3 regions of the Bariatricus sp. SGI.154 genome follow, and region 2 is predicted to be linked to each of the others. Evidence: riboswitches for the same ligand, from Rfam matches in the RefSeq annotation. Region 2 holds a riboswitch; each other region holds the start of a gene.
What was found. A riboswitch is a leader RNA that binds a small molecule or an ion and turns the genes downstream of it on or off. The one in region 2 is predicted to bind thiamine pyrophosphate.

Region 1: linked by a shared signal. The riboswitch ahead of ACQRBN_RS01495 (energy-coupled thiamine transporter ThiT) and the one ahead of thiE (thiamine phosphate synthase) in region 2 are both predicted to bind thiamine pyrophosphate.
Region 3: linked by a shared signal. The riboswitch ahead of thiS (sulfur carrier protein ThiS) and the one ahead of thiE (thiamine phosphate synthase) in region 2 are both predicted to bind thiamine pyrophosphate.

What each region holds. Positions count from the first base shown of each region.
Region 1 covers NZ_JBNPMC010000001.1:292,905-303,507, reverse strand. Annotated here, with positions in the region: gene ACQRBN_RS01515 (helix-turn-helix transcriptional regulator) at 388-1,227, opposite strand; gene ACQRBN_RS01510 (alpha/beta hydrolase) at 1,549-2,346, shown strand; gene ACQRBN_RS01505 (alpha/beta hydrolase fold domain-containing protein) at 2,362-3,273, shown strand; gene ACQRBN_RS01500 (MFS transporter) at 3,279-4,514, shown strand; TPP riboswitch at 4,985-5,090, shown strand; gene ACQRBN_RS01495 (energy-coupled thiamine transporter ThiT) at 5,135-5,800, shown strand; gene ACQRBN_RS01490 (sigma-70 family RNA polymerase sigma factor) at 6,006-6,212, opposite strand; gene ACQRBN_RS01485 (sugar O-acetyltransferase) at 6,587-7,198, shown strand; gene ACQRBN_RS01480 (ROK family transcriptional regulator) at 7,352-8,485, opposite strand; gene ACQRBN_RS01475 (class II aldolase/adducin family protein) at 8,745-9,419, shown strand; gene ACQRBN_RS01470 (rhamnulokinase) at 9,503-10,603, shown strand, end outside.
Region 2 covers NZ_JBNPMC010000039.1:21,141-30,035, forward strand. Annotated here, with positions in the region: gene thiC (phosphomethylpyrimidine synthase ThiC) at 170-1,474, shown strand; gene cytX (putative hydroxymethylpyrimidine transporter CytX) at 1,902-3,071, opposite strand; gene thiD (bifunctional hydroxymethylpyrimidine kinase/phosphomethylpyrimidine kinase) at 3,074-3,910, opposite strand; gene ACQRBN_RS14480 (HAD family hydrolase) at 4,050-4,724, opposite strand; gene thiE (thiamine phosphate synthase) at 4,721-5,362, opposite strand; TPP riboswitch at 5,507-5,617, opposite strand; gene ACQRBN_RS14490 (DUF4091 domain-containing protein) at 5,624-7,318, opposite strand; gene ACQRBN_RS14495 (acyltransferase domain-containing protein) at 7,342-8,442, opposite strand; gene ACQRBN_RS14500 (FGGY family carbohydrate kinase) at 8,490-8,895, opposite strand, start outside.
Region 3 covers NZ_JBNPMC010000001.1:147,452-158,054, reverse strand. Annotated here, with positions in the region: gene ACQRBN_RS00795 (aspartate dehydrogenase) at 1-62, shown strand, start outside; gene ACQRBN_RS00790 (FAD-dependent oxidoreductase) at 152-1,456, shown strand; gene ACQRBN_RS00785 (thiamine phosphate synthase) at 1,531-2,148, opposite strand; gene thiH (2-iminoacetate synthase ThiH) at 2,141-3,370, opposite strand; gene ACQRBN_RS00775 (thiazole synthase) at 3,384-4,193, opposite strand; gene thiF (sulfur carrier protein ThiS adenylyltransferase ThiF) at 4,253-4,891, opposite strand; gene thiS (sulfur carrier protein ThiS) at 4,952-5,149, opposite strand; TPP riboswitch at 5,398-5,505, opposite strand; gene ACQRBN_RS00760 (Na/Pi cotransporter family protein) at 6,737-8,449, shown strand; gene ACQRBN_RS00755 (methionine ABC transporter ATP-binding protein) at 8,849-9,880, shown strand; gene ACQRBN_RS00750 (methionine ABC transporter permease) at 9,873-10,532, shown strand; gene ACQRBN_RS00745 (MetQ/NlpA family ABC transporter substrate-binding protein) at 10,558-10,603, shown strand, end outside.

The DNA.
Region 1 (10,603 bases), on a different contig from region 2:
TATTCTTTTTTGCGTTCGCAACAAATGCTGTAAAATATGTTTGTAACTGCATGACAAACGGCCCTGTTGAATCTGCCCTACGCAGTCCATGGGCTTCTTTTAATTCTCCAAGGATCAAATGTACTTGCAGAAAGCACACCACTTGCCATGGCACGGAATATAAACAAGCTTCATAATAAGATTCAAAAAGGCAGGACAGGAATTCATTTATTTTCTTTAGAAAGTGCCTGAATTTTAACTTTTCAAAATGAATTTTAAGCCATCGAAAATGGCTTATTAAAGTGCGTCTTTATCATCAATTGACCAAATAAATCTTTAGTTTCTATTGGATTTAAAAAAAACAGAAAAATGAAGTTGCCGCTTTGGCATGCATTATCAATTTGTCAACTATTCATTTTTAAGCCTCTTATATTTCCGACGATATTGGGCAGGGGTAGTCTTATAATATTTCTGGAATGCCCTATTATAACAGCGAAGATCAGAAAAGCCGTTCTTAATTGCAATATCAATTAATGGCAGATCACTGCCTAACAAGTCTTTATGTGCATTATTAAGACGAATGTTTGTTAGATGTTCGCGGAATCCCTCCCCTACATAAGTAGGAAATTCCCGTGAGAGATGCTCCTTGGATAAGTGAATGAAAGAGGCGACATCTTCCAAACTAATTGGTTCATTGTAATGTTCCTCCATGTAGCGCATAATTTCGCGATAACGATTGTAATATTTCTCAGAATAATGGAGTCTATCTGCCGGATAGTCGCTACGAATATGCGTAACCATCAGATATACAATATGAAATAAAATGGAGTTTGCTTCTAAAAGCAAGTACGGCTGGGTATTTTCTTCAGAATAAAGTTCATATAATTTCTGAGCACAGTCTGCAATTTCTTTGCGAGCCTCCGGGCTTCGATTTAAGTCAAACCAGCAGTGATTTTTACCGCAGTATTTTTGGAAAATCTCAGGTGCAATGCGAAGTGACAAACTGGTAAAGGAATGACCTTCCAGAGCGGAAACACAGTGTATCTGTGAGTTGTTTATTATGGCAACATCGTTTTCCTTGAGATTAAATGTATTTTGATCGCAAGAGATATGTAACTGTGAATCTAAAGAAGCAAGCAGTTCCACCGATTCATGCCAATGGGGTTGGTTAATGGATTTACTTGTATGCAGTAGTATGATGGCAGGAATGTTTTCTGGTGTGATAACTATCTCGTGAAAAGCCTGCATTTTCCTCCTCCTTTGCTGTTGATATGTTTTTATTTGGCATTTTGCTGAAAAATGCATATGATTGATGTCAAAAACAGCAATTAATTGATATTGTAGATGAAAAATTGTGCAATATAATCAAAATAGTAATTATAAATTACCACAACTTAACCAATGCGTCAATGAGTATTCTCTAATATAAATCAATTTTGAGTATATAAATCTTTCAAAAAATAAATCAATTTTTGGCGGTTTTCTCCGCATATAATTCCAGTCAATTTATTTGTTAATTCTATATAATTGAACACAATGAAGGCAAATAAGAAGCAAAGGAGGGAGATTATGGCTATTATTCGTGTTCGTTTTTTTTCTAATTGCCTGATGCGTACGGTTCCGTTCACGGCAGTATTGCCCAATGATGGAGGGTTTCTGAAAGATGGAAGTCCTGATTTTGTGTTGGAAAATATGAAAACACTGTATTTGCTGCATGGATATACCGGAGATGAGAACGACTATCTTGTACATACTCATATCAGTGAGTTAAGTAAAAAGTATGGGATTGCAGTAATTATGCCGGATGGTGATAACAGTTTCTATATTGATCATGTAGCAGAAAACCGTCATTTCGGGAAATATATTGGGGAAGAACTAGTCGAGTATACGCGCAGGCTATTTCCATTGTCGAAAGAGAGGGAAGATACATATATCGGCGGTCTGTCAATGGGTGGATATGGTGCCATGCGTAATGGATTAAAATATGCACACACTTTTTCGAAGATTTTGGCATTTTCCGGAGCATATATACCCATTCGTATTGTTGATAACGGAGGAGTTCCGGTTGACGATGGCGTGTCAAATGTGGAGTTCCAATGTCGTGTATTTGGAGATCCGAAGATGCTTGCAACGAGCGATTTGGACCCAAGGGTTATTTATCAGGAATTGGAAAAGAGCAAAAAAAGTATTCCAAGAATTTTTATGACAGAAGGCAGTGAGGATTTTCTGCTCAAAGAAAATCATGCTATGCGCGACTTCTTACAAGCGCAAAATGCGGATTTTACATACATTGAGGATACAGGGGAGCATGATTGGGATTTTTGGAATAAGCACTTGGAGGAAGCATTTGCTTTTCTAAATGAGTAAAAGGAAGGTTATTTTATGGAAGTAAAAGAATGGACTTATGAAGAAATTCCGGAATTTACAGAGGAAATAGAAGGTGTTCAAGTGATTCAGACCACCGGTGACGAAATGGGTGTTTCCTATATCCATAATGTAGAGTATGCCGAGATAGATTCTGTTCGGCTGCATCTGCAGATCCTGTTGCCTTTTAGTCGTAACAATCCTGAGATGGTCTGTCCTTGTATTGTGTTTGTGCAAGGTTCAGCATGGCTTCCCCAAGATGTGTTCCATCAATTATGTCGTGTTTCCAAATTGGCTGAGCGTGGTTATGTTGTGGCTGTTGTCGAGTATCGGCATTCTGGCATTGCGCCTTTTCCTGCACAGATTATGGATGCAAGAAATGCGGTGCGTTTTATGCGTGCCCATGCTGCAGAATATCATGTGGATGCTGAGAATATTGTTATTGCGGGTGATTCTTCTGGCGGGCATACAGCTATGTTTGCAGGTATGATTCATGATGATGTGGAGAATAACCTATTTCCCGGCATTTCTGCTGAGGTCAAAGGCATTATTAATTATTATGGAAGCTGCAGCGTCATGAACGAAGACTCCAATCCTATTCAGGTTCTTCACTGCCAGCCGGATAGTCCGGAAGGACTGGTTATGGGGCGCGTGGATTTGAGAGATAATCTTGAATTAAAGAAAAAACTTTCTGTTGAATGCAACATTACCGAAGAAACGGTTATGCCGCCGACCATTATCTTTCATGGTACGAAGGATCGTTTGGTCAATTGCGAAGGTAGTGTGATTCTCTACCGCCAGATGAAAAAGTGTGGTAAGGATGTTCAATTGTATTTCATAAAAGGAGGCGATCATGGAGGGGCGGAGTTCTGGACCAGCCAGGTCGTCGATATTGTGGATGACTTTCTCAAGTACTGTTTCAGAAGATAGTTATCTTGCTGAATGCCGGTCTGGTTGGCGGTGTTATTGCGTTCTCTAAGATTTTCGATGGCGTGTCTGACTTGATTGCAGGTCAAATTATTGATAGCCACAAAAGTAAAAGAGGGCATTGTATTCCCGTTATACTGAAGTGGGCTATTCCTATGGTGCTTTCCGTTATTCTGGTATTCCTGGTTCCGGACGGAAGTGTAGCCTTGCGTATAGTTTACATCTTTGTTACATATAACCTGTTTAATACTGTTTTGTACACTTATGTGGGCATGGCCGCTAATTCTCTTCCGTCCTATGTCACAAATGACTCTGTTGACCGTTCGCAGATGCTGATTTTTTTCATGATGTTTTCAGCTTTGACACAGACTATTATGGCATCTGTTATGATGCCGATGGTTGATTTTTTTGGAGGTCAAGGGCTGCAGTCTGCATGGATTAAGTCTATTATGGTCTTTGGTATTATCGGTCTGATACCTTTGGCATTGAATGTATTGTTTGTCAAAGAACGGGTAGAGAATGATGTTCCTCCGGAGAATCTCATCGTTGGTATCAAATGTGCTGTTGTAAACAAATATTGGTGGATGGCCTTTGTTGTTAATTTGATGGCCAATTTTATTCTGACCTTTAACCTGTCTGTTTCCATTTATTACCTAAACTCTGTGTTGGGAAATATGGCTTTGATGGGAACGTTTGTTGCATGCTCCAACTTGCCTGGCGTATTTCTGTCTGCAGTGGCTCCTTTCTTTTTGAAAAAGTATACGAAGCGACAGATGGTATTGTTCGGTTCAATCTGTATGGTGGTGGCTCAGGTTGTATTTATAGTAGTGCCGACATCCTCTACTATTTTATTTGCTACGGCGCTGTTGCGCGGTATTGGAATGGGCTTTGCGATGGGTATGGCCGGAGCCCTCATCGGTGACACTATCGATTATGGCGAGTGGAAGACCGGTATACGTGTTCAGTCTGTCTTGTTCTCTGCAAGTTCTGTAGGCGCCAAAATCGGGCAAGGAGCTTTGACAGCAGCCTTTGGATTCTTCTTAAGTGCAGTTGGATATAATGGTGCTTTGGAGGTTCAGTCTGCAAGTACGATCAGCGGTATTGATGCATTCTTTAAATTCGGTCCCTTAGTTGTTGCTATCATCTTGCTGGTTGATATCTGGTTCCTGGATGTTGAAACAAAAAATCCGCAGTATATTAAAGAAATTGCAGAGCGTAAAGCAACTCAGAATGCAGGCGAATAGATATACTTGTAATGTAAGACCCATCTGGAAAATGATAAAAAAAGGTGTATCGAAAAAATTTTCGATACACCTTTCTAATCATCCTAACAACTTCTTAGTTAAGTTTCTCTATAAATATTGACAAAGCAGTTTCCCCAGAAAAATACTCTTTAAGAGCATTGAATAACTTCATCATTATCATTCACTTCCTTCTCATTTATTCTCGTTCCTTAAACTGTTAAAATATTAACACGTAGTATAGATAATGTAAAGATAAATTTTTAACAAAGTTTGGCTTGATTTCATTAGATATTTTGTGCGCTTTTTCAAATGACGCGAATCTCGCAAATTTAGCAGAATTGAAATATACAAGTTACAGACCTATTGATTGATTAGAGAGATGCCTGCAAGGTAAGAAAGATAATCTGATGTAATGGAGTTGACATTTCCAAGCAGCATGTATATGATAATGACTGGACAAACTACATAAGATTGATAACAAGGGGAGCTTATAGAATAGGCTGAGAGGAAGTTGTCAACTTCGACCCATAACCTGATGTGGATAATGCCAACGTAGGGATGCGTTATAGATTGGCTTCAAGCCCTTTTTGTTTTCAATCGGAGACAAGGAGGGCATTTTTATGTTTGATCTATTAGTCAATGCAGAAGGCGGTCTGACAACTGCCGGATATGCGGTATGTATTGTTGTTGGAGTTGTACTCTTTATCGTTGCGTTATTTTTTGCGGGGAAGAAATCCGGGAAAAAGAAGATGAGCACAAAGCAGTTAGTGTTCTGCGCGATGGCAATGGCGCTGGCGTTTGTGACTTCTTATATGAAGATATTCAAGTTGCCGTGGGGTGGAAGCGTAACGCTGTGCAGTATGCTGTTCATTGTATTGGTCGGCAACTGGTACGGAGTACAGACTGGAATCCTTGTGGGGCTTTCTTATGGGCTCCTACAGTTCATCCAGGAACCGTATGTGCTTTCATTCTTTCAGGTTTGCTGTGACTATGTGCTGGCATTCGCGGCGCTGGGCGTTGCCGGATTTTTCGCAAAAAGCAAGAATGGCTTGCTGAAGGGATATATTGCGGCGGTTCTCGCCAGAGGAGCATTCCACTCTCTGGGAGGATACCTATATTGGATGGACTACATGCCAGATAATTTCCCGCAGTCATTGAAGAGCATCTACCCGATTGCTTATAACTATAGTTTTCTGCTGGCAGAGGCGGTCATGACGGTGGTTATTATCTCAGTTCCGGCGGTGGCAAAAGGACTTAGCAGGGTAAAACAGACAGCGTTAGATTAACGCACTAAAGAGGGGACATTGTTTTTTTCAATTTCCCCCGTCCCCAATTAAAATAGCCGTGTCCCTTTTTGAATTTGCCGTGTCCCTTTTTAATTCATGATAATCCCGACTTTATCTAACCCCTCGCCAGTATACAGATCTTTTATTCGAATTTCTTTTGTTACGCCTCCGGCGAATTCGATGATCAGTTTTTTATTCCGTCTCCTTAATTCTTTGTGCCATAGATTTTTGCGATCTGGCACAGCCAGGTGGATACCTTGCAGTTCCCGTTATACTTGTTTGCGCATCGGACTGCCTGATGGAATGTTTCTTGTGTCAGTTCTTCGGCAGTATCTGTCTCGTGGCATAAGGAGATTAGAAATTTATATACCAGTTTTGCATGTTCGCTATATATGGAATCCATATCTAACATCGCGTCACATCCTTCTTTGCTTATATATACCCCAACTAGTCATTTCGTTACATCATGTCGTCATTATTTTATAGAAAAATGTTCTCGGATAAAAGGTTAATTATCTGTGAGGATTCAGAGATTGTAGCAGAAATGCAGGGATAACTGTTGCCAGATAATATGTATTACAGTTCTTTAAAAATTCGTACACTTCCTGCATGGTAAAATCCTCCCTATATGTAAATGTAATGCCCAATATGGTTTGAAAATATTTAAGTTTATGAAATTATTGCAGTTCTCTCTCGAGATTATTATAATAAATAATAAGAAATTGGGTAAAATGCAGTCCGGTATACCTACTCTGTCGGACAGGAAAAATGTAAAGGAGAAGCAATATGACTGAATTTGAAAAAATGCACAGCACGGATCTATACCTTCCCAATGGCGAAGAGATTATGAAAGAACAGGAGCAGTGCCTGGAGCGCCAGTACGATTACAACCTGACACGACCGTCAGAAGGCGCCAAAAGAGAGGCGTTATTAAAGGAGATGTTTGCTGAGATTGGTGACGGCTGTTATATAGAACCGCCTCTTCACAGCAACTGGGGTGGTCATCATACGCACTTCGGGAAGAATATCTATGCGAATTTTAACCTGACACTAGTGGATGATACGCATATCTACGTAGGCGATTACACCATGTTTGGCCCGAATGTGACGATTGCCACGGCGGGGCATCCGATCCTGCCGGAACTTCGCCAGCAGGCATATCAGTATAATGCACCTGTTCATATTGGGAAAAACTGCTGGATCGGAGCAGGAGTAATGATTATGCCTGGAGTAACCATCGGTGATAATACGGTGATCGGAGCAGGAAGCGTTGTCACGAAGGATATTCCATCTGATGTGGTAGCTGTTGGTAATCCCTGTAAAGTGATGCGGCCAATCGGTGAACGGGATAAAGAATATTATTTTAAGAACAGAAGAATTGATGAAAGTATAAGATAGAAGGCGTAACCCTGATTCCAACTGAAAATAGGATAATAAGAGAAAAATATCGGCAGATCTTATGAAGTATAAGTTCCGCCGATATTCATTCTGTTATTTACCAGTATTTCTTGCTGTTCGTTTATTTTCTTAGCCATATAACCGCCAGAAGAATCAGGATTCTTCTATAAAGTTCTGTAGAAATTCCTGTATAAATGGCAGTGCTGCCCCGATCGCCACGGCATCATTCCGGCATTTCCCAGGCAGAATATAAGTAGGCGCATCCCCAAATGCCGAAAATTCAACGACCTTATCCTGAAGCATTTTCAGATCTTTATCGGTGAGATACGGGATGATATCTCCGCCGAGAATGACGGTACTTTCTAAGACCATGTGCAGATTATTGATCAGGATGGCAAGATAGTATAAGAATTCTTCCCAGCGTTTCTGGTAATCAGAGTTGCCCTGTGCTTTCTGCTGGAAAAAGTCATCAAGATCCATCTGGTCATCAAGAAAAGTACTGGCGGAACAATAGCATTCTGCGCATCCTGTACGTCCGCAATAGCAAGGACGTCCGCCGGGAATCAGAGTCATGTGCTCAAAGATGCCTGATTTGCCCGTAATGCCCTCTTTAATCTGTCGGTTTAGAATCAATGCGCCGCCCAGATGCATGCAGAGAGATAGATAGATAGCATCGTTGATCTCAGGATTCACCCACAGTTCACTGTTCGCGGCACAGTCAGTGTTATGTATAAAACGGCATGGCCAGGAAAAATATTTTTCAAAGATATCAATGGAAAGGCCCTCCACATCAATAACCGTCGCATAAGTGATCCGGCGGCCACCTTGTGAAACCAGTCCCTGAATCCCGATGCCAATTCCAAGAATCTGCTCATTTTTAAAATGATATTTCTCAATGAAAGCAAGAACATGATCACGAAGTGTCTCAAAATACGCCTCTGTTCTTTCGAATTTCAAATTAATCTTTACTTTTGCTTTTTTGACAACGTATAAGTCAACTGCCGCGATATGAACGGTGTGTTCCGTAAGTTCAATGCCGATAGCAATCCGGGCAGTAGAGATAATAGAATAAGAAGTTGCCTTTCTTCCGCAAGTGGAATTTAACTGGCCGCTTTTTTCTACGAGCTGATCTTCCATCAATGCTGTCAGATGCTGAGTGACAGTAGGAAGCGTTATGCCAAGCTGGTTGGCAATCTTCTGCTTGGAACTGCAAGGATTGTTATAAATATAATGAAAGATGTCTATGCGATTCTTTACTTTTATATCTGAAAGAGAAAAGCGTTCCATAATGATTCCTCCTCATAATAATAAAACTATAGTGGTTAATATTTGAAATGGTTTTATGAAATGCATTTTAAAATGATTATATCAGAAAAATCAGAAAATAGAAATACAAATAAAAGTAAATATAACTAAAAAGTGGAAATGAGATTTGTTCAATATATCATATTGCGTAGTTTTTTATCCAGTGCTATTATATAACTATATTATATAAAACTGTTTTATAAAATGAACGACTAAAATGAAACATAAGGAGGAAGAATACATGAAAAGTGAATTAGACATCAAAAAAGAGATGTGCGAGATTGGAAGACGGGTATATGACCGGGGAATGGTGGCTTCTAATGATGGCAACTTTTCGGTAAAACTGAATGACAATGAGTATCTGTGCACCCCGACAGGAGTCAGCAAAGGTTTCATGACACCTGAGTATATCTGTAAGGTAGACGGTGAAGGTAATGTACTGGAGGCAAATGAAGGATTCCGTCCATCATCTGAGATTAAGATGCATATGAGAGTCTACAAGGAGAGACTGGATGTGAATGCTGTTGTTCATGCACACCCGATGTATGCAACAACATTTGCTATTGCAGGTATTCCACTAGAGGAGCCAATCATGCCGGAAGCAGTCATTGCGCTTGGCAGCGTTCCGATCGCAAAGTACGGAACTCCTTCTACCGTAGAAGTGCCGGATTCCATTGCCGAATTCCTGTCACGCTATGATGCCGTGTTATTAGAGAATCATGGCGCGCTTACATATTCAGATTCTTTGCTGAATGCATATCATAAGATGGAATCTTTGGAGTTCTATGCAAGGCTTCTGTATCAGGCTAAGATGCTGGGTGGACCGCAGATCTTAAGTCAGGAGAGAGTAGAGCAGTTATATGATATCAGGAGACAGATGGGGCTGACCGGAAGACATCCGGGAATCGACAAATAATCAGTGATAGTGAATCGAAGATAACTAGTCATAGGTACCTTACTGTGTGAGACTATGAGTACAGGGAAGAAGGAGAGTGTGGTATGGGAGAGAAGGCGAAGAGCGTACTGGCATTTGATTTTGGCGCATCCAGTGGACGTGCGATTCTGGGAACGTTGGAAGATGGCAAGATCGCTATGAAGGAAGTACATAGATTCTCCAATGATCCGGTGACCGTAAACGGAACCATGTATTGGGATACACTGCGGCAGTTTTATGAGATAAAGCAGGGGATGATCAAGGCAAAAAGGTGTGGGGATTTTGAAAGTATCGGAATTGACACCTGGGGAGTAGACTTTGCTCTGTTGGATGAACATGGGGAACTGCTGGAGAATGCAATCCATTACAGGGATGACCGGACCCAGGGGATGATCGAAGATGTATTTTCCAAGATTTCCAAAGAGCGCCTCTATGAGATTACAGGAAATGAATTCATGTATTTTAATACAATTTTCCAGATGAATGCATTGAGGGAGAAGCGTCCGTGGATGCTGGAACGAGCGAAGAAGTTCTTATTTACACCGGATCTGTTAGGGTATTTCCTTACGGGGAATCAGAAGTCAGAGTATACCATGGCAACGACCTCTTCCATGTATGATATCCGTAATAAACAATGGTCGAAAGAGGTGGCGGATGCCCTGGAACTTAAGGAGGATTTCTTCCCGGAGGTGATTGAAAGCGGGACGGTGATCGGAGAGTTGAAACCAGAGATCTGCGAGGAGTTGTCCATTGATTCCAAGAAAGTGATTGCGGTGGCGTCTCACGATACACAAAGCGCATCTGTTGCGGTGCCGACTCAGGAGGAGGACTTCATCTTCATCAGTTGTGGCACCTGGAGTCTCTATGGTACAGAATTATCAGAACCTGCGATTGGCAAGAGATCTCTGGAACTGAGCGTGACAAATGAAGGAAGTTATGGCGGCAAGGTGAATTTCCTGAAAAATATCACTGGCTTATGGATGGTTCAGGAATGCCGGCGTCAGTGGATTCGCGAAGGGCAGGAATATAGTTTTGGTGAACTGGAGCAGATGGCGGCAAAAGCAAAGCCTTTTAGAAGTTATATCGATGTAGATGCACCAGAATTCGTACCCGCAGGCAACATGCCAAGAAGAATCCGGGAATTCTGCCAAAAGACAGGACAGCCG
Region 2 (8,895 bases):
GAGGGAACTGCCGGTGGCAAGTTCTGTAAGTGATTACTCATATTTCCAGCCGGTATATTGCCACTGTTATCCTTTATAAAGTCTCACAAATATGAACGCATCAACAGCCGGCTTACATCACACAAATATCCCAGGTACACGACAATCTTAAGAATGGAGAGGATATATCATGGAGTACACAACTCAGATGAATGCTGCCCGCAAGGGTATCATCACCCCACAGATGGAGGCAGTTGCTTCCTATGAAAACATGAATGTTGAAGAATTAAGAAAATTAGTTGCGGAGGGCAAGATTGCCATTCCTGCTAACAAGAACCACACCTGTCTAAAGCCTTACGGAATCGGCAGTATGTTAAAAACCAAGATCAATGTTAATCTCGGCACCTCCCGGGACTGCCTGGATCTGGATGTGGAACTTGCGAAAGTGATGGAAGCCGTTAACATGGGCGCAGAATCCATCATGGACTTAAGCTCTTTTGGCGATACCAAGGTATTTCGCCGGAAACTTACTCAAGAATGTCCGGCGATTATCGGAACCGTGCCAATCTACGATGCTGTCGTATATTATAACAAAGCATTAAAATCCATCACCTCCGATGAATGGATTGATATCGTAAGAATGCACGCGGAAGACGGCGTTGACTTTATGACCATCCACTGCGGAATCAACCGTGATACTGCCGCACGTTTCAAAAAATCCAAACGCCACACGAATATCGTATCCCGCGGCGGCTCTATCATTTTCGCATGGATGGAATTAACCGGACAGGAGAATCCATTCTATGAACGTTACGATGAGATTCTGGAAATCTGCCAGCAGTATGATGTTACTTTAAGCCTTGGCGATGCATGCAGACCTGGAAGTATCGCTGACGCCGGCGACATCCCTCAGATAGAGGAACTTGTGACATTGGGCGAATTGACTACAAGAGCCTGGGAGAAAGACGTTCAGGTTATGATCGAAGGGCCCGGACATATGCCTTTGAACCAGATTCAGGCGAATATGGAGATTCAGAAAACCATCTGCAAAGGTGCGCCTTTCTATGTACTTGGACCATTGGTTACAGATGTTGCTCCTGGATATGACCACATTACCGCTGCTATCGGCGGAGCAATCGCCGCTACATATGGAGCTGCTTTCCTCTGCTATGTTACACCGGCAGAACATTTACGCCTTCCTACGCTGGAAGATGTAAAAGAAGGCATTATTGCATCCCGCATCGCTGCCCATGCCGCAGATGTTGCCAAAGGACTTCCGGGCGCCGCTGACTGGGACTTTGAGATGAGCGAGGCAAGACGTAACCTTGACTGGGAGAAGCAGTTTGATCTGGCAATCGATAGTGAGAAAGCCAGACGGTATCGCAAAGAATCTACACCGGAACGGGAAGATACGTGTACGATGTGCGGGAAAATGTGCGCAGTACGAAATATTAATAAAATACTTCGCGGAGAAGATGTAGATATTATGGAATAAAAGGAATTTTAATCATAATTTTTGAGGACTCTTGGGGCTTTCTTGGGTATGCAATTTTGAGCCAAAGCACGCTCCTTCCCACGCACTCTTGCCAGAATCCTCCCAATGGAGAAAACCTTGAGATTATGGAATTGTCAGGCGAAGGAGAAGAATCGGTGTGGCTCGGAGGCCGTCAAGTGAGTTCTAGAAGCCGTTAGCGTAAAAATACCAGCAGATTGGCATGAGGCTTTGACTACACGTCAAAGGCGAAAAAGTACCCGAACTGCGAAATCATCAAGATTTCGGAGTGAGTGTACTCGGTTGCCAATCTGCTGGTATTTTTACGGTTACGGATTCTTAACGAAACGCCCCGGTCTCAGAACCACACTGATTCTCCTCCTTCACCGTACACACCCAACAATCTATTTTTCTACAACAAATTCCTACCTTAATCCTTCTTCACGACTTTACTTACAATCAAACACAACACAATCGTTATCACCATATCCGGCAGTGTATTTCCCACCACCATATCAATATTCATCAGCACCCGGTACACAACAAATCCGACTACCCATACCACCATATTTGGTACATTAACCACGCTCCTGCTGTTATCCCTCTTTAGAATAAAGAAGTCTGCAATCTGAATCGCGATCATCGGTGCAAATACAGAACCAATCAGATACAGGAAATCCGTAATATTATCCATCGGATACACAATCGCAGCCACCGTTCCGATCACTGTTACTACAATTGCCACATGCTTTCCATTTAACTTAGCGACAATGGATTCACTGGAAATTCCAGCTGAATAAGCATCCAGGAATGTCGTTGTAACCGTTGAAAATATGATAATCAGTAATCCAACGATGCCAAGTCCTGCTTTCACCATAATCTGGGCAATGTCATATTCTCCGGTATAAATCGCAGCACCCATACCTATCACGTACATCCAGCAGCTGACTACGCCATATACTATCGCACTTACAGCCGTTGCCTTTATCGGCTCTTTGGCTTCTCTTGTATAATCACTGATTAACGGAAGCCAAGATAATGGCATTGCTACAGATAACTCTACTGCCGCACCGAATGTCATGCTGTCATCTGCCGCCATTCCCACGGCTCCGCTGTCAAAGAAAATCACCTTGCACAGAATCAATGTCAGTATAAATAATGCAGTCATGGCGACAACATTAACCTTACCAAGATTCGTAATGCCAATCAGAATCCAAAGTACAATTAATGCACCGATTACCAGGCACCATACCCATTTTCCCGTGCTTAAAACACCATCTGCTGCCAGTGCTCCATCATAGATCATAATGGCCGTCCATCCCACAAGCTGTAGTACATTCAACACAGAGAACAGGAGGCTTCCCTTCTGCCCGAAACTCATCTTGACCGTCTCCATCGCACTTCTTCTTGCCATTCCGCCGATGACCCCGGCAAGGAAAAGCATCAGACAGCCTATGATATGTCCGATAATAATGGTGGCTAAACCTTTGCCAAATCCTAACGGTGCCAGATATGTACCGGTCAGAATCTCAGCAATAGAGACTCCTGCACCGAACCATATCATTCCATTTTCAAATATCGAGGTACGTTTCTCTTCCATAATTACTGTACCTCCCCAGCCGTTTTCACATATTCACCAGCCATCTTCACATATTCGCCAGTCATGTCGAATCCATGATTCATCGGACCGCTGCCGTGTCCCAGATCCAGCATTGCTCCAAGCGCTCCTGAGATGTACGCTTTCGCACGCTCCACAGAAGTATCCAGGTCGAAGCCCTTTGCCAGATTGGATGCAATTGCACTGGACAGGGTACATCCAGTTCCGTGTGTATTCGGATTATCAATACGTTTGCCATAGAACCATTTGTAACCTCCATCACGGTACAACAGGTCATTAGCGTCATTCAACTGATGTCCGCCTTTTAGGAGAACCGCACAGTGGTAAGTCTCGCTGATGACTTTTGCCGCTGCAATCATATCCTCCTCTGACTTAATCAGCATATCGGAAAGCACTTCTGCTTCTGGGATATTCGGAGTCAGTACACATGCCATTGGAAGAAGATATTCCTTTAATGTCTCAATTGCATCATCACTGATTAATTTTGAACCGCTGGTTGCCACCATAACCGGGTCGACCACAATATTTTTTGCATCGTATTCTTTTAATTTCTCAGCAATCGTCGTAATCAGTGGACTTACTGATACCATGCCGATCTTGACTGCATCCGGATAGATATCTGTAAATATATTGTCAATCTGGTCTTCTAAAAATTCCGGAGTTACCTCCATAATCCCTGTTACACCGGTAGTATTCTGTGCGGTTAAGGCCGTGATCGCACTCATGGCATATACGCCATTGCTGATCATTGTCTTAATATCTGCCTGGATACCGGCGCCTCCGCTGGAATCACTGCCAGCGATTGTTAATGCTGTTCTCATATTCATTCTCCTTTTCTTATGCATTAATTTTCTATAGCGACAAAAGGTGGTGCCCCCAATCTGCCGCTGGATAAAGCATCTGGTACACAGTATTATTTTATTCGGTATCATCTTTATTTAAAATAACAGTACACTGAACCTATAGGTCCAGATGCGTATTCCCGATTTGTTTCCAGAAATCCTGTAACTTCGTCATATTCAATAGATAGACATCTGCCAGGCCTCTGATTGCATCCTGATCCGCCTCACTGAAACGATCATAGACTCCAACTGTCCGAAACCCTGCATCTGCTGCTGTACGGATTGCATGCAAAGCGTCCTCGAATACATAGGTCTCTTCCGGGATTGTTCCTAATTCTTCTGCTGCCCTATGATAGATAATGGGTTTACTCTTTCCCGCTCCAACCTCTGAACAAGTATAAATCTTTCGGAAATATTTTAAAATGTTATGCCTTTCAAAAGCCGCCCTGATATACATTTTCTCACTGGATGTCGCTACCACCATTGGAATTCCCTTATCCGCCAACTGACCCAGGAATTCTGCCGCACCATTCTTCAGCGGCGCTTCATTTACATAGAAGTCTTTAACTACCCTAAGCACATCCTCTGCAATCCGCTCACAGTCCTGGTGCAGAAAATACCGTTTCTTCAGATATTCTGCCCCTTCTTTCACGCTCATTGGAAATAGGATTTTCCCAAGTTCTGGTTCCGGCGTAATTCCCATCTGAACCAGATATCGCGATGCCGCGTCATCCCATATCTGCGTAGAATCCAGAAGTGTTCCATCCACATCAAAGATTGCCCCTTTTATCATGCCTTCACCATCTTTGCGGTTAGTTCTTTCAATTCCGAAGCCGCCGCTTCAATATCCGGCTGTGCAAAGATCGCACTGATTACCGCAATTCCACTCATGCCATTTCCAGCAAGCTGCGATACATTCTCCTTACTGATTCCGCCTATGGCAACCACCGGAATGCTGACGGCCTCACAGATCTCTTTTAATGTCTCATGGCTGATTCCTTTCGCATCTGCTTTGGAACTCGTATGGAACACGGCTCCCACACCAAGGTAATCTGCCCCTCTTTGTTCCGCAAGCAATGCCTGTTCTACCGTCTTGGCAGTAACTCCGATAATCTTATCCGGTCCGAGTCGTTTACGCACATCCCCGGCTTCCATATCACTTTGACCGACATGCACGCCATCCGCATCTGCTGCAATCGCAATATCAACATTATCATTGATTACGAATGGGACTCCATATTCTCTACATAACGCCTTAATCTCCTTCGCTTCTTCCAGGAAGTGTTCCTCATCCAATTCCTTCTCTCTTAACTGGATAAAGGTTACACCGCCGTCCAAAGCCTTCTTAACCTGGCTGTACAGCGTCTCGCCATTCAACCAGGATCTGTCTGTGACTGCATAGAGCAGCATATCTTCCTTCTTACATCTCATAGTAAACTCCTAACTTTTCACCCCGTCACTCAATTAGGGACAGGGCAAATTCAATTGGGGACACCCTTATTTTAATTGGGGACGGGGGAAATCTAAAAAACCCCCGTCCCCAAAAACGGATATGCCATGTACAGCATATCCGTTATCTTACACACGTTATATCCCTACGTTGGCATTATCCAAATCAGGTTCATGGGTAAGGGCGGTATCAGCCCACTCTCAGCCTAATCCTTACAGGCTCCCCTTTTGTTGTCATATTTATTATACTACGAAAACATGATTTTGCAATCTTCTTTTCATCTCTTCGGCAACCCTCGCCCGTAACCGACAGAAATATCCAGGATCTGTCGGATAACTTTCGAATGTAAACTCACATCTCTCTCCTTCCATCACCAACGCTACTGTCCTCTCTCTTCCAATCATCTCCTCCAGTCTCATCAGCGCAAGATAATCATAGATTCCTTCCCTCTGCACTTCCGCCCGAATTGATGACCACGGCTTTCCATCCATTCCCGGATAGACGAGAAATGTATCGCCCGACGGGAATGCATACCCCGCATGTGTATTCAAAAAAGGATCTATATGTTCCACGGAATACTGCGAATTATAAAAATTATACCCCCAGTGCAAGAATCCCTTAATACGATAGAGATACATCAGCACTCCCATAATCCGGTTTCTGGCACTTGGCATGGCAAAGAACCGATTTGGCACTTCTTTGTACTGCGCGCAGCAATAATATACCCAGAGATCAGGAACCCCATGCTCCACAAATGGCTGTATCCGATTATTGGCTGGAATCGGATGCTTGATCAATCCCTGTTCATAAAAGGAATAATCACTAAGCGCATCCACAATCTGCCATCCGTCCAACAGATCCGCCACTCTCTCTGTCGCCTTTCGATAACTTTCAAGATGCTCTTGCTCCGGTTCATCTGATATATGGAAATACACATGCTCTCTGTCATACCCCAAGCCTGCCAGTTCCCTCTGCAAAGCCGGAAGGAAATCCTCCAGGAATCTACGGTACTCTTCACTGTCCGCTGCCACATGCCATCCAAAGAACTGCTTTTCTTCCCCCGCTTCCTTTCCATAGATATTCGGTGTTGCCTTTGCTCCCCACTGCGTAAAAAGATGCGGAATTTCTATGTGGCCGATTCCTGCCCTCCTACAGATAGCACACCATCGCGTAAGCCTTTCGAATCCGAAGAAATATCTTCCGTCCTGCCTCGTGATATCTACCAACTGCACGGTCGTACGTTTTCCTCCTACGTCTGTATCCAGCGGCGGCGTAAATACGGGCGTTAACAGCATGTTAATCCCCAGTTCTTTTCCTGCAAGCATAATCTGATGCTCCAGGATCTCCCAATGCTTTTCACTGAACACTTCTACATGATAGTAGTCAGCCAGGCAATCAGCATGAAACCATTCCGTATGTATCAATGTCTGCACCGGAAGCCTCTCACCTGTTACCTCTATCCTGAAAAATAATGTTTCCACTATTTTTTCCTTTTCTTCCAAGTCTTCTATCAGAATCTCAATCAGATATTCCCCTGCCGGGATCTGTCCCGTATCCGGGAAGTCAATCCATAGTGAACGATACTGCCCTCCAATAGGCGTGATTACATTGTTCCTGCGCGGCTTTAACAAGTCTGGGAACAGTCCTGGCTCTGACGTAAGATAATTGTCATCCGTAACCTCATAACATGGAAATGTTGATGGCACCAACTCCACATCCCTGACCCGCGCACAGAATACACCACCTTCTATTCGATAAGCAAAATGCTTTTGCAAGGACATGCCCTGATGCCCATGCTCTTTCTTATATACAAGTTGCACTGCCGGCACCTCACCCTGAAAAATATTGATCTTAAACATTTCCCCCGCTGCTGCGGGTCTCCAGGTAGCGAATACCTTCGCCAGACTATCCGTTAGATAGAATTCAAATCCCTCCATGATTCCTCACCCCACATATTTTCCTATTCATTGAATTGCAGAATACCTCCCGTATCATAGATCGCACCTCCACGCAGCAGGTATGATTTGAGCGCTGACTGAAGTTTTGTCTTCTCGGGAAGATCACTAACCTTAAGTTTGCTGCCATTAGCCCCGAAGATTCTATCCATTCCGGACGGCATCTCAGACAAAACCGGGAATTTTTCAAAACGTCTCATAAACTGGCAGATATTACCTGATTCCGGCGCAAATTCACTTAAGTTTACATCCATCAGCCAACTGATACACACCCCTACATTACCAGGATATCCATGCTCAGCAAAGAACTGCTTTGCCTGTCCAAATGAGGCTTTCACTTCCTCTGCCCTAAGAGGACCGGTAGCCGGAATATGAATATTAATCACAGGCAATCCCGGTGCCAACAGCAATTCATAAGCCTTCATACAGATACTCACCGGTTCTTCTATCAAAACTCCATTCGTGGTATCCGACATATTCCCCCATAACATCCCGTTCTCAATCCGAAGTGTGGTCGTGTATCCATCTTCACATCTTTTCCCATTCGTTCCCTGGAGTCTTCCATCTTTACGCACAGACAGCCCCGCCTCTGCAATCACCTTCCATTCTCCGGTACTCCGGTTACGATAAATATAATAAGGCTCGCGAAAAAGGCATCTTTCATACTGCAGTCTTCCCAATTGAAGAACCCTTCCTGTCATTACTTTAAGATTCCATTCCGTCTCCCCGATGCCTTCACGCCCCGTCTTCTTTCTATAATCCTCTACCCAGAGTTTGGTGTCCTTCAGTGTAGCCTCTATAATCTCTTCCCGAATCCCCCGGTTTCTCATCTTCTTTACTGTCTCCGGCACAATATACATTAACACGGCCGCCAGCACAAAATCTATATCCACTCCCAAAAAAAGATTGGCATATGTCTTCAGACATTCGCATTCCTTCACTGCCGTTTCCATATCCTCGCAATAAAATACCAGCCTCTCAATCTCTGCCAGTTCACTTCTTGCAGTCCTGTCTTTCAGCATTTTCCAGAGCGCTTCGCTTGATTTATCACAAAACGATTGATCGAATTCCAGATAGTACTGGCATAATTCATAATTCTCAGTCATACTCACACCTCATAATATATTTATGTCTAAAACAATTATTTCACATCTCATCTCTTATATGATGGCAAAAACTTCATCTGATATATCTCATCCCACTGCCTGATACGTTCCGGATCGGGCTGGTAGACAGACACCGATCTTCCCTGCAATATTCCAGATGCCTCCTTAAAGTTTTCAAAACATCCTGCGCCTATTCCTGCAAGCATCGCCGCCCCCGCTGCTGAAGCCTCCGGAATATTGGGAACCTGGATCGGGATACCCAGAATATCCGCTTTATTTGCCATCCAGTAATGGCTGCGCGCACCACCTCCCAACACCGTAAGCACAGATTGACTGATTCCATCTTTCAAACATTCTTCCAATATCATACGCACCTTTAGATTCAGCCCCTGGATAATGCTGCTCATCAACAATAACTGCGCTGATCTTCCGGTTACTCCTTTAAGCCTGCAT
Region 3 (10,603 bases), on a different contig from region 2:
CAAAGGATCTGGAGGAATTCAAGAGGATGTACGGTGTAGATGAACTGGAAAAAGAATATTAAGAGATGGCTGGAAAGATGCATAATTTCCCAATGCCTGCGAGAAAATAGGAGAAGATATATTTTCAGATGGAAGTCTGAAGGAGGTATATATGGATTCTATTTGGACGAAAAGTGTTGAACTTCCCCATTTTCAAGCATTAGAGGGTGATGCGCAGACGGATGTGTTAATTATCGGCGGAGGCATGGCTGGTATTCTGTGCGCATATTTTCTGGAGAAAAGTGGAGTTGATTACATTCTTGCGGAAAGAAAGACGATATGTTCAGGAATTACAAAGAATACGACGGCTAAGATTACCGCACAGCATGGATTGATATATGATAAGTTGCTAAAAAGCATAGGACTTGAGAAAGCAAAGTTGTATCTGGAGGCGAATCAAAAAGCATTACAGAACTATGCGGAACTATGTAAGACTATACAGTGTGATTTTGAAAGAAAAACAGCGTATGTCTACTCAGTAGATGACAGAAAAAAACTGGAAGACGAAGCAAGGGCATTAGAAAGGATTGGCTTACAGACGAATATAGAAGAGGCGAATAAATTGCCTATGCATACAGCTGGAGCAATTGGCTTCGAGAAACAGGCGCAATTCAATCCATTGAAATTCATATCCCGTATAGCATCCGATTTGAATATATATGAGAATACATTTGTGCAAGAATTAAAGGAAGATACGGCAATAACTGATAAAGGAAGTATTACTTTCAAAAAATTGATATTTGCAACTCATTTTCCAATTGATAATAAGCATGGTATGTATTTCTTGAAAATGTATCAGCATCGATCATATGTAATGGCATTGGAGAATGCGCCACAGGTGGAGGGGATGTATATTGATGAGGCAGTAGGAGGCATGTCCTTTCGGAATTATAAGAATTTTCTGCTGATAGGTGGCGGTAGCCATAAGACTGGAAAAGAGGGCGGTAATTGGAATGAATTAAGGAATTTTGCGAGGCTCTATTATCCGAATAGAGAGGAAAAATATTACTGGGCAACGCAGGATTGTATGACTTTGGATGGGATTCCTTATATTGGTCAGTATTCCAGGAACATGCCACGATACCATGTGGCAACCGGATTCAATAAATGGGGGATGACTTCATCTATGGTGGCAGCAATGATTCTAGGTGATCTGATATTAGAAAAAGAGAATCCATATACAACAGTTTTTAACCCATCAAGAAGCATGATAAAGCCGCAGTTGTTTATAAATGGAGGCACAGCAATAGCCAATCTTTTGACTTTTACTGAGAAGAGATGTCCTCATCTTGGCTGTGCCTTAAAATGGAATAAGGATGAGCACTCATGGGATTGTCCATGCCATGGCTCGAGATTCGATGGAAGCGGCAGGCTGCTCGATAATCCAGCTAATGGTGATTTGATTGACAAAGTCTAGAGTGCTGCATGAGGTCTGCTTTCTAGGCAGGAACTGTGTATAAGATTCTCTTTAAACTGTAAACAGACAGGTTCTTATAAGTTCATCATTCCGGACATGATACATCCACCTTCGGCGCCACATTCTCTAACTTCTGCAATCTGTTTCTCACTGATCTTAATTCCGCCTATGGCGTAAACGGGGATATTCACTCTCTGGCATACCTGACGGAGGAATTCAGTTCCTCGTGGTGGCAGTCCTTTTTTGCAATCTGTAGCATAGATATGACCCGCTGTGAGATAGGTAGCACCAAGTTCCTGTGCCTCTAGTGCATCTTCAACAGAATGCACAGAGGTGCCGATTGCGGAGAATGTATAAAGTTGATCTGCTTTTGTATTCTTATAATCCTTAAGCAGAGGAAGCGGGAGATGGATGGCATCGCATTCCAGTTGTATTGCGGTTTCTACATAAGTATGCAGGATGCATGGCACCTGATATTCCTTGCAGATGTCTGTTATCTGGCGTGCAAGGAGTGTATAGTTTTTTTCTGTGAGATCCTTTTCCCGAAGAATAACTGCTCTAGGGTGCAGACTGCATACCCGCGCTATCTGCTCCGGCAGTGGGCGGGAGCAGAGATGGCGGTTGCTGACAGCGATTATATGATCGTAAGTGGATGTTTCTTTGGTATTGTATTTCGCCTTAGTGTTAGACATATACATAATCATTCATGACCGGCTGAAGATCATGTTCCAGCAAAGCGTTATAAACTTCGTCTACAGAGCGCCCATCGGAGATCTCGAACTGGTCATCTCCTTTCTCTTCAATATCGTCGACGTGACCACCGATTCCAGTGCTGACACCGGCGGATATTTTGGTGGCAGCGATATTAACCAAATTATCGCGTACTCGAGCACATTCCCGGGTAGAGATGGTGATGCTGGCAAATGGCATGAACAAGCGGTAAGCACAGACAACCTGCAATAACTGAGGTTCGTGTACATCCATCGGATTAATCCGGTCATTATTAATAATTGGACGAAGTCTCGGACAGGAGAAGGCAATTTCGGCATGGGGATATTTCCGCTGTAGAAGATAAGCGTGGTATCCCGTGGCGAATGCATCTTTGCGGAAATCATCCAGCCCCAGCAGGGCGGCGAATCCGACTCCGCGCATACCACCTTTTAGAGCACGTTCCTGTGCATTCAGCCGGTATGGGAAGATGCGCTTATGTCCGGCAAGATGAAGTGTTTCGTATTTATCAGAATTATAGGTCTCCTGGAATACAGTCACATAGTCGGCACCACATTCATGGAGATAAGCGTATTCATCTGAGTTCATCGGATAGACCTCCAAGCCGATTACTTTGAAGAATTTGCGGGCGATTTTGCAGGCTTCTCCTATGTATTTTACATCGGATTTCTTACGGCTCTCTCCGGTAAGAATCAGAATTTCTTGAAGCCCGGTCTTGGAGATTGCAGCCATCTCTTTTTCAATCTCCTCTGGATTCAGTTGGGCACGGCTAATCTTGTTATGGCAATTGAAGCCGCAATAGATACAGTAGTTCTCGCAGTAATTGGCAATGTAGATTGGCGTGAACATATAGATGCTGTTGCCGAAATGCTTTCGTGTCTCCTGGCGTGCAGTCTGTGCAATCTCTTCCAAAAGTGGAAGAGCAGCAGGGGATAGAAGCGCTTTGAAATCTTCCGGAGTGCGGCTTTCGTGTGCTAAAGCGCGGTGGACGTCTGCTTCTGTATATTGGGTATAATCATAGGATTCCATAGCATGAATTACCTGGTCCATAATATCGGATTCCAGTACCTCCATGCCTGGAAGATAGGTCATATGGTCAATGCGGTTTTTCTTTTGGTCTTCTAATATTTCCTTGCTGAGGATGCTTTCATTGATGTGTGCATTTTTCGTATGTGTATGTTCCATATGCGGTCACTCCTTAATCCTGTAAAAATCCTGTCAGTGGAGAGGAGGCGCTTGCGCCCTTCTCAATCGTTCTTCCGAGCCCAGACAGATATGCGCTTCGTCCAGCCTCGATTGCTTTCTTAAATGCTTCTGCCATTGCAGGTATATCTCCAGCGGTAGCAATCGCAGTATTAGCCATAACTGCTGATGCACCCATTTCCATTGCCTCACATGCCTGTGACGGACGTCCGATTCCGGCATCTACGATGATTGGAAGATCAATCTCATCAATTAGGATCTGAATGAAGTCTTTGGTGCAAAGTCCCTTATTAGAGCCGATAGGAGAACCAAGAGGCATCACACATGCGGCGCCGGCGTTCGCCAGATCTCTGGCGGCGTTCAAGTCCGGGTACATGTAAGGCATGACAACGAATCCTTCTTTGGCAAGGATCTCAGTTGCCTTTATGGTTTCGTAGTTATCCGGCAGTAAGTATTTGGAATCGTGGATAACTTCTATCTTCACAAAATTACCGCAGCCAACTTCACGGGAAAGCCTGGCGATACGGACTGCTTCTTCGGCATTGCGTGCGCCGGAGGTATTAGGAAGCAGTGTAACGTTATCCGGGATATAATCTAAGATGTTGGCAAGTCCGCCTTCGTTGGCACGGCGGAGCGCCAGGGTAATAATCTGGGCTTCGGCTTTCTCGATACAGGCTTTTACAAGATCCAGAGAGAATTTGCCGGAACCGAGGATGAAGCGGGATGTGAATTCATGTCCGCCAAGAATAAATGTGTCTTTATTCTGACCCTCTTTTTGAATTTGTTTTTGAGTTTGTTTTTGCATTTGGCTCATAATATGTCCTTCTTTCTTTTTGTTATAAGTTATAAGTTACAACCTGGCAATCAAGGTTCTTCTTCTCCAAGAATCAGCCGTGTAATCATATTTGCTTGATGGGAAGCGCAGATGGCAACCCGTGGTGCCATAAGCCCTCTTCCGTAGGTGGATTCTGTTGTCTCGTCACCACAGAGATAGAAATTGCGAGTGATACGTCGGGTATGTATGGAATTGCTGCTCTCGTATCCAGCCATCCCGGAAGCAGCCACCAACCGCTTATCGGGGAAATGTTCCAATATGCCATTTACAAGTATTGCTTTTGCTTCCGGATGATCGAAGGCTTCGCAGATGATAGCATCATTCTGGAATAATTCCTGAAGGTTGTCTTGCGTTACCTGGATGCAGTCTGTTCGGATGTCCAGGTAAGGATTGATCTTAAGAAGCAGGGATTTTAGTGCATCTGTTTTGTACATGCCGACGTGTTCCATAAAGTATTGCTGGCGGTTGAGGTTTGTAAGATCTACCACATCAAAATCAATCAGATGCAGATGTCCGACTCCAATCCGGGCGAGCGCGTATGCGATATTGGAACCAAGGCCGCCCAGTCCTGCAACGGCAACATTTCCCTGAGAGAGAAGTGCTTGTGTCTCGGGAGAGTGACGTTCATTTAAAGCATTGTAGATCTGTTCTTTGGTAAAAGAATTCAATTAAGTTGCCTCCAATCTGCTATTATATAGTCGGGGTCGTTGTGTCTTATATACTGTAATCTAGCCGCCTCCTACGAAACTTACTACTTCCAGTTTGTCTCCATCCTTTAGAATAACGGATGTATACTGGGATTTGGGAAGGATAGCACCGTTCATCTCAACTGCGATACGATTGATCTGGTATTGGTGCTGCCTAAGATATTCAGCTACGGTAATGGGCTGATTAAGTATTACATCCTGTCCGTTTACAGTAATCATTGTGCACCTCCTTTTTTAGAGATGCAGATGAGTAGCCAAAGCATTCGAAGGGAATTGACGGTGGCAAATTCTGTAGGTGTATATGCATAATTCCAACAAAAAAGAGTTCACAAAGTAATACACCCGTGGTGGTGCACCCCTTCATGAACTCGCGCTCACTCTCAACATCTCTATATGTATTTGTTCAATGTAAATCCTGATTAGAAAAAAAGAGAGACGCCAAAGCATCTCCCGCATTCTCATGTCTATATTCGTTGAGTATACGTTTCCTACGTTGGCATTATCCAAATCAGGTATGTGGGTCGAAGTTGTCAACTTCCTCTCAGCCTATGCGATAAGCTCCCCAGTTGTATTTACAATTTACAGTATAAAAGGGGTGGGGGGATTTGTCAATGGGAATTTAGGGAGAAAAGTGAGTGTAGGAAGTGTACGGTGCAAGGGCAGGGAAGTCGTGGGCTGCAATCGGATCATTTCGCTAAGACCTCGTAACAGAAAAAGATACCGTCCGTTCTAACCGGGCATATTCGCTGTAAGCCCTTGATGGCCTTACGACTCAGATGCCCTCGAAACCAGGACTTGTGGTCCTGGTTTCGCACGAACTGACGGTATCTTTTTCTGCAACGAGGTCTAGGGCTTATGATACGGCCACAGCCCACAACTTCCCTGCCCTTGCACCTGACATCCCCGTGTACTCGGGATTTTCTCTAGTGGGGGATTCCGGCGGAGATGCGTGTGGAACGTTTTGGATAGATAACAGAGTGTGTACGTGGAGAAGCACTTTATGGAAGATAACAGAGTGGGTGGGTAAAGAGAGCAGTATGTAATTTGGGTTCAGGCTATGCATGCTTGCATACTTTGCTCAAAAAGGATTGTTCTACGGTATGCAATGATGAAAAATTATATGTAAAGCATATTCCCTGCACTAATTTATGTCTTAATCACAAAACTCCTGTTTACTTCATAATACATATACATTCCAGTCAACACAATTCCAATATATAAAGCGATCACTCGCCCAGTTCTCCCTCACATCCGTTCCATTTCCAATCTGTTATTTAGCCAACACCGTGCCCCACGCACCCCCCCCAGTCAGGAATCCTCACAGTTCATGAAGAGTCACACATAAGAATGTCAGGCAGAGAGGGGCAGTATGGCAGTTCATGTCCGTAGAAGAGCCGTACAATCCGTTGGTAAAAAAGAGGTCTGAAATCAGGATAATTCTGTGCCACAAGCACAGAATTCAAGAATGTCTGAGTCGGAAAAATCTTTCAGATTTTCTCCGACGATTACATTCGATTCCTGATTCCAGACCTCTTTTGAACCTACGAATTGTAGGCGATTGGAGTCGGATATGAACTGCCATACTGTCCCTCTCTGCCGTACATCTTAAGACCTATTCTTCACGAACAAACTTCCCACTTTACATATACTTTCCAAAAACCAGATACAAACTTCACATTTTACATAGATTTTACAATGAGAGTACCGTTGAATTTACATAAATACGCTACATTAATACCATGGCTGCAGGCGACTGCCGTGTCTGTGGCCAAAGGTGCGATACTTATAATAATTGAGGAGAGGGATATGAACGGTACATTAGAGATAGCATTTGGATTATTAGGTGGTCTGGCTGTGTTCATCTTTGGGATGAATATGATGAGTGAATGTCTTCAGAAAGCAGCCGGAGAGAGGATGAAGAGTATTCTTGCGCTGCTAACGAAGAATCCCATTATGGGAGTGTTAGCGGGTGCGTTGACAACTGCCGTGCTGCAGAGCAGCAGTGCGACAACTGTAATGACGATTGGATTCGTAAGCGCGGGGCTTATGAATCTTCCGCAGGCAATATCCATCATACTGGGAGCGAATATTGGTACTACGATGACAGCGCAGATTATTGCGTTTAAACTGAGTGACTACATATATGCGATTATTTTCGTGGGCTTTATTATCTCGTTTATTTCGAAATCCCAGAAGGCTAAGAACATCGGGCAGACAATCTTTGCGTTTGGTTTGTTGTTCTTGGGAATTGAGACTATGGGAAATGTGATGGAGCCTTTGGCATCCAGCCCGGTATTCACGGATATGATTGCAAAAGTGGCGGACATTCCGATACTGGGAGTTGCTGTCGGTACACTGATGACGCTAGTGGTACAGAGCAGTAGTGCGACGATTGCGGTGCTCCAAAACTTTGCCACGCAGCCAGGACCTGATGGAGTAACCAGCATTCTGGGACTTACAGGAGCGATCCCGATTCTGCTTGGTGATAATATCGGTACGACGATTACAGCTCTGCTGGCGAGTGTCGGACAATCGAAGGATGCAAAACGTACGGCAGTTGCACACTGTACCTTTAACATATCAGGATGTCTGCTTTTCATCTGGTTCGTGAATCCATTTGCCCGTTTCATCCAGTGGATATCGCCGAAGGGACCGGAGGTAGAGGTGATCTCCAGACAGATTGCCAACGCTCATACAACCTTCAATGTTGTGATGACGCTTTTGTGGATTCCGATGATCTGGCTCATGGTGAAGAGTGTCATGCGCATTATCCCGGAAGGTAAGCAGGCAGCAACGAACCCTGCAGATGCATTCTATCTGGATGAGAAATTAATCAGTCAGCCTGCGGCAGCCCTGCAGCTTGTTGCAGGAGAAGTAATCCGGTGCAGCAGAATTGTAGATGAGATGCTTCAGAACCTTGTGAAGGCAGTTAAGAAGGAAGACCGGGAAGTAATTCGTGAGATTCTGAAAGAAGCGGAGTTTGTCCGAAGCCTGGATGGAAAGATAACGGATTATCTGACGGATCTGTTCGCTGCCGGAGTGCTTACAGAGGAACAGGCAACGCAGACGGCAGGGATGATGTATGTTCTGGGCGATATTGACCGTATCGGAGCATTGTGTGCAGAGGTGTCGAATTCTATACAAGATAAGATTGAGAAGAAATATAAATATTCCAAAGATGCCATGAAAGATCTGGAGAAGAGCCTGAATATCATTGAAAATATGTACGCAGAAGCCCTACAGGTAATGATGACTGGCGATCTTGAGAATGCGAAGAAGATCCTTAAGAAGAAAGAGAAGGTCATGGCTTTGGATATCAGCATGAAGAAAGCGCATATGAACCGCGTCGGAAAGGGTAAATGCGAGGCAAGCCTTACCGTACCGTTTAATGAGATTCTGCGGAATATTGACCGTATGGGAGGCAGCTGTGTGAATATTGCAGATGCCGCTCTGGGGCAAGTGAAATTAGATTATTTTGGTCATATTGGAGAAAAAGTCTTGACAACTTCTGCGAATTAGTTTAAGATACAGAACATATTTAGAGATTACGGCAAGAAAGGAGATCAGATATGAAGACGTTTAATCATCAGAATACGAATCAGAATATGATGATGATGGTAGGCTGTGTAAACATGTGCATGATGTGCATGATGAACATGGCTTATTTGCGTATGCGTCGAATTATCTGATTTTAACATATACTATTTTTGAATCGTGTAAGATAGAGTATGAGGAACAGGTACGACGTGTACTTGTTCTTTTTTTGTTGGCTTTTATCGGAAGAGAACGATTGGTGGCAGAGTCTGAGGGCATGAAGGAAAGTTCTATTATACAAAAATATACCCGATATGTCGGAATCTCAGATAGAATATTGAATTCAAAATAAGTAAAGTGCAATGCAGAGAAAGGGGAAGGAATATGGCACAGATTGAAGTAAGACATCTTTCAAAATCATTTACTTCAAAGGATGTAAAAGTTGATGCCCTGCAAGATATCAATCTTGAGATTGAACAAGGTGATATCTATGGAATCATCGGAATGTCCGGAGCAGGCAAGAGTACGCTGGTACGATGTTTGAACTACCTGGAGAAGCCGACGGTCGGAGAAGTGTGGATCGAAGGCAAGGAACTTGGAGGCATGAAAGAGAAGGAATTGTTGAAGCAGAGGAAAGACATTGCAATGATCTTCCAGCATTTTAATCTGCTGATGCAGAAGAATGTAGTGGACAATGTGTGTTTCCCACTATTGATCCAGGGAGTTAAGAAAAAAGAGGCGCGCAAGAGAGCCAAGGAACTTCTGGAGATTGTAGGTCTAGAGGAAAAGGAATTGGCATATCCGGCACAACTGTCAGGTGGTCAGAAACAAAGAGTTGCTATTGCAAGAGCGCTGGCATCTGATCCGAGAATCCTGCTGTGTGACGAGGCGACCAGCGCCTTAGATCCACAGACGACTGCAGCGATCCTGGATCTGCTTGGAGATATTAACAGACAGTTTGGAATTACGATTGTGATTATTACGCATCAGATGTCCGTAATCCGTAAGATCTGCAATCAAGTGGCGATTATGTCACAAGGACAGATTAGAGAGCATGGATCAGTAGAAGACATTTTCAGCCATCCGAAGACGAAAGAAGCAAGAGAGTTAATCCTTCGTGATATTGATGGAGAGAGAGTCTCAAATGAGTCCGCATTAAAAGATCAGTTGATGGAAGATAAGAAAATCCGAATTGTATTCTCGGAAAATTCTGCATTCGAGCCGGTGATTGCGAATATGGTCCTTAAGATGGGAACTGCGGTGAATATCTTAAAGGCTGACACGAAGAATGTGGGTGGAATCGCTAAGGGAGAGATGATCCTGGGATTGCCTGCAGATAAGAAGATTCAAAAAGAGATTGAAGATTACATATTGGAAAGAGGACTGGAGATTGAGGAGGTGACAGGAGATGTTTAGTAGTGAAGTAATCGAGATGCTGATTATAGGAATTGGTGAGACAATGTATATGACGCTGGCATCGACGTTGTTCGGTTATGTATTCGGGCTTCCAATGGGAATTCTGCTTGCCATAAGTGATAAGGATGGCATCAAGCCGAACACATTCCTGTATAAACTGTTGGATGTAATTGCAAATATCGTGCGAAGTGTTCCGTTCTTGATTCTGCTTATCGTACTGATTCCATTTACCCGGGCGATCGTGGGCAAGAGTTATGGATCTACGGCAACCATCATTCCCCTTGTGGTGGCAGCAATTCCGTTTATCGCCCGCATGGTGGAGTCATCGCTTAGAGAAGTGGATGCCGGGGTGATTGAAGCCGCAAGATCTATGGGCGCATCCACATTTACAATTGTGGTCAAGGTGCTTCTGGTAGAAGCCAGAACTTCTCTGATCGTAGGTGTGACCATTGCTCTTGGTACGATTCTTGGATACTCAGCGATGGCAGGAACCGTCGGTGGAGGCGGGCTTGGAGATATCGCGATCCGTTATGGGTATTACCGTTATGAAGCCGGAATCATGATAGTTACGGTAGTATTACTGATTGTATTAGTCCAAATATTCCAGACAATTGGCATGAAATTGTCTGTTCATCTAGATAAAAGAAAATAATAACAAAAATAGGAGGAAATGTATTATGAAGAAAAGAGTGTTGACAGTATTTTTGGCAGGTGTATTAGCAA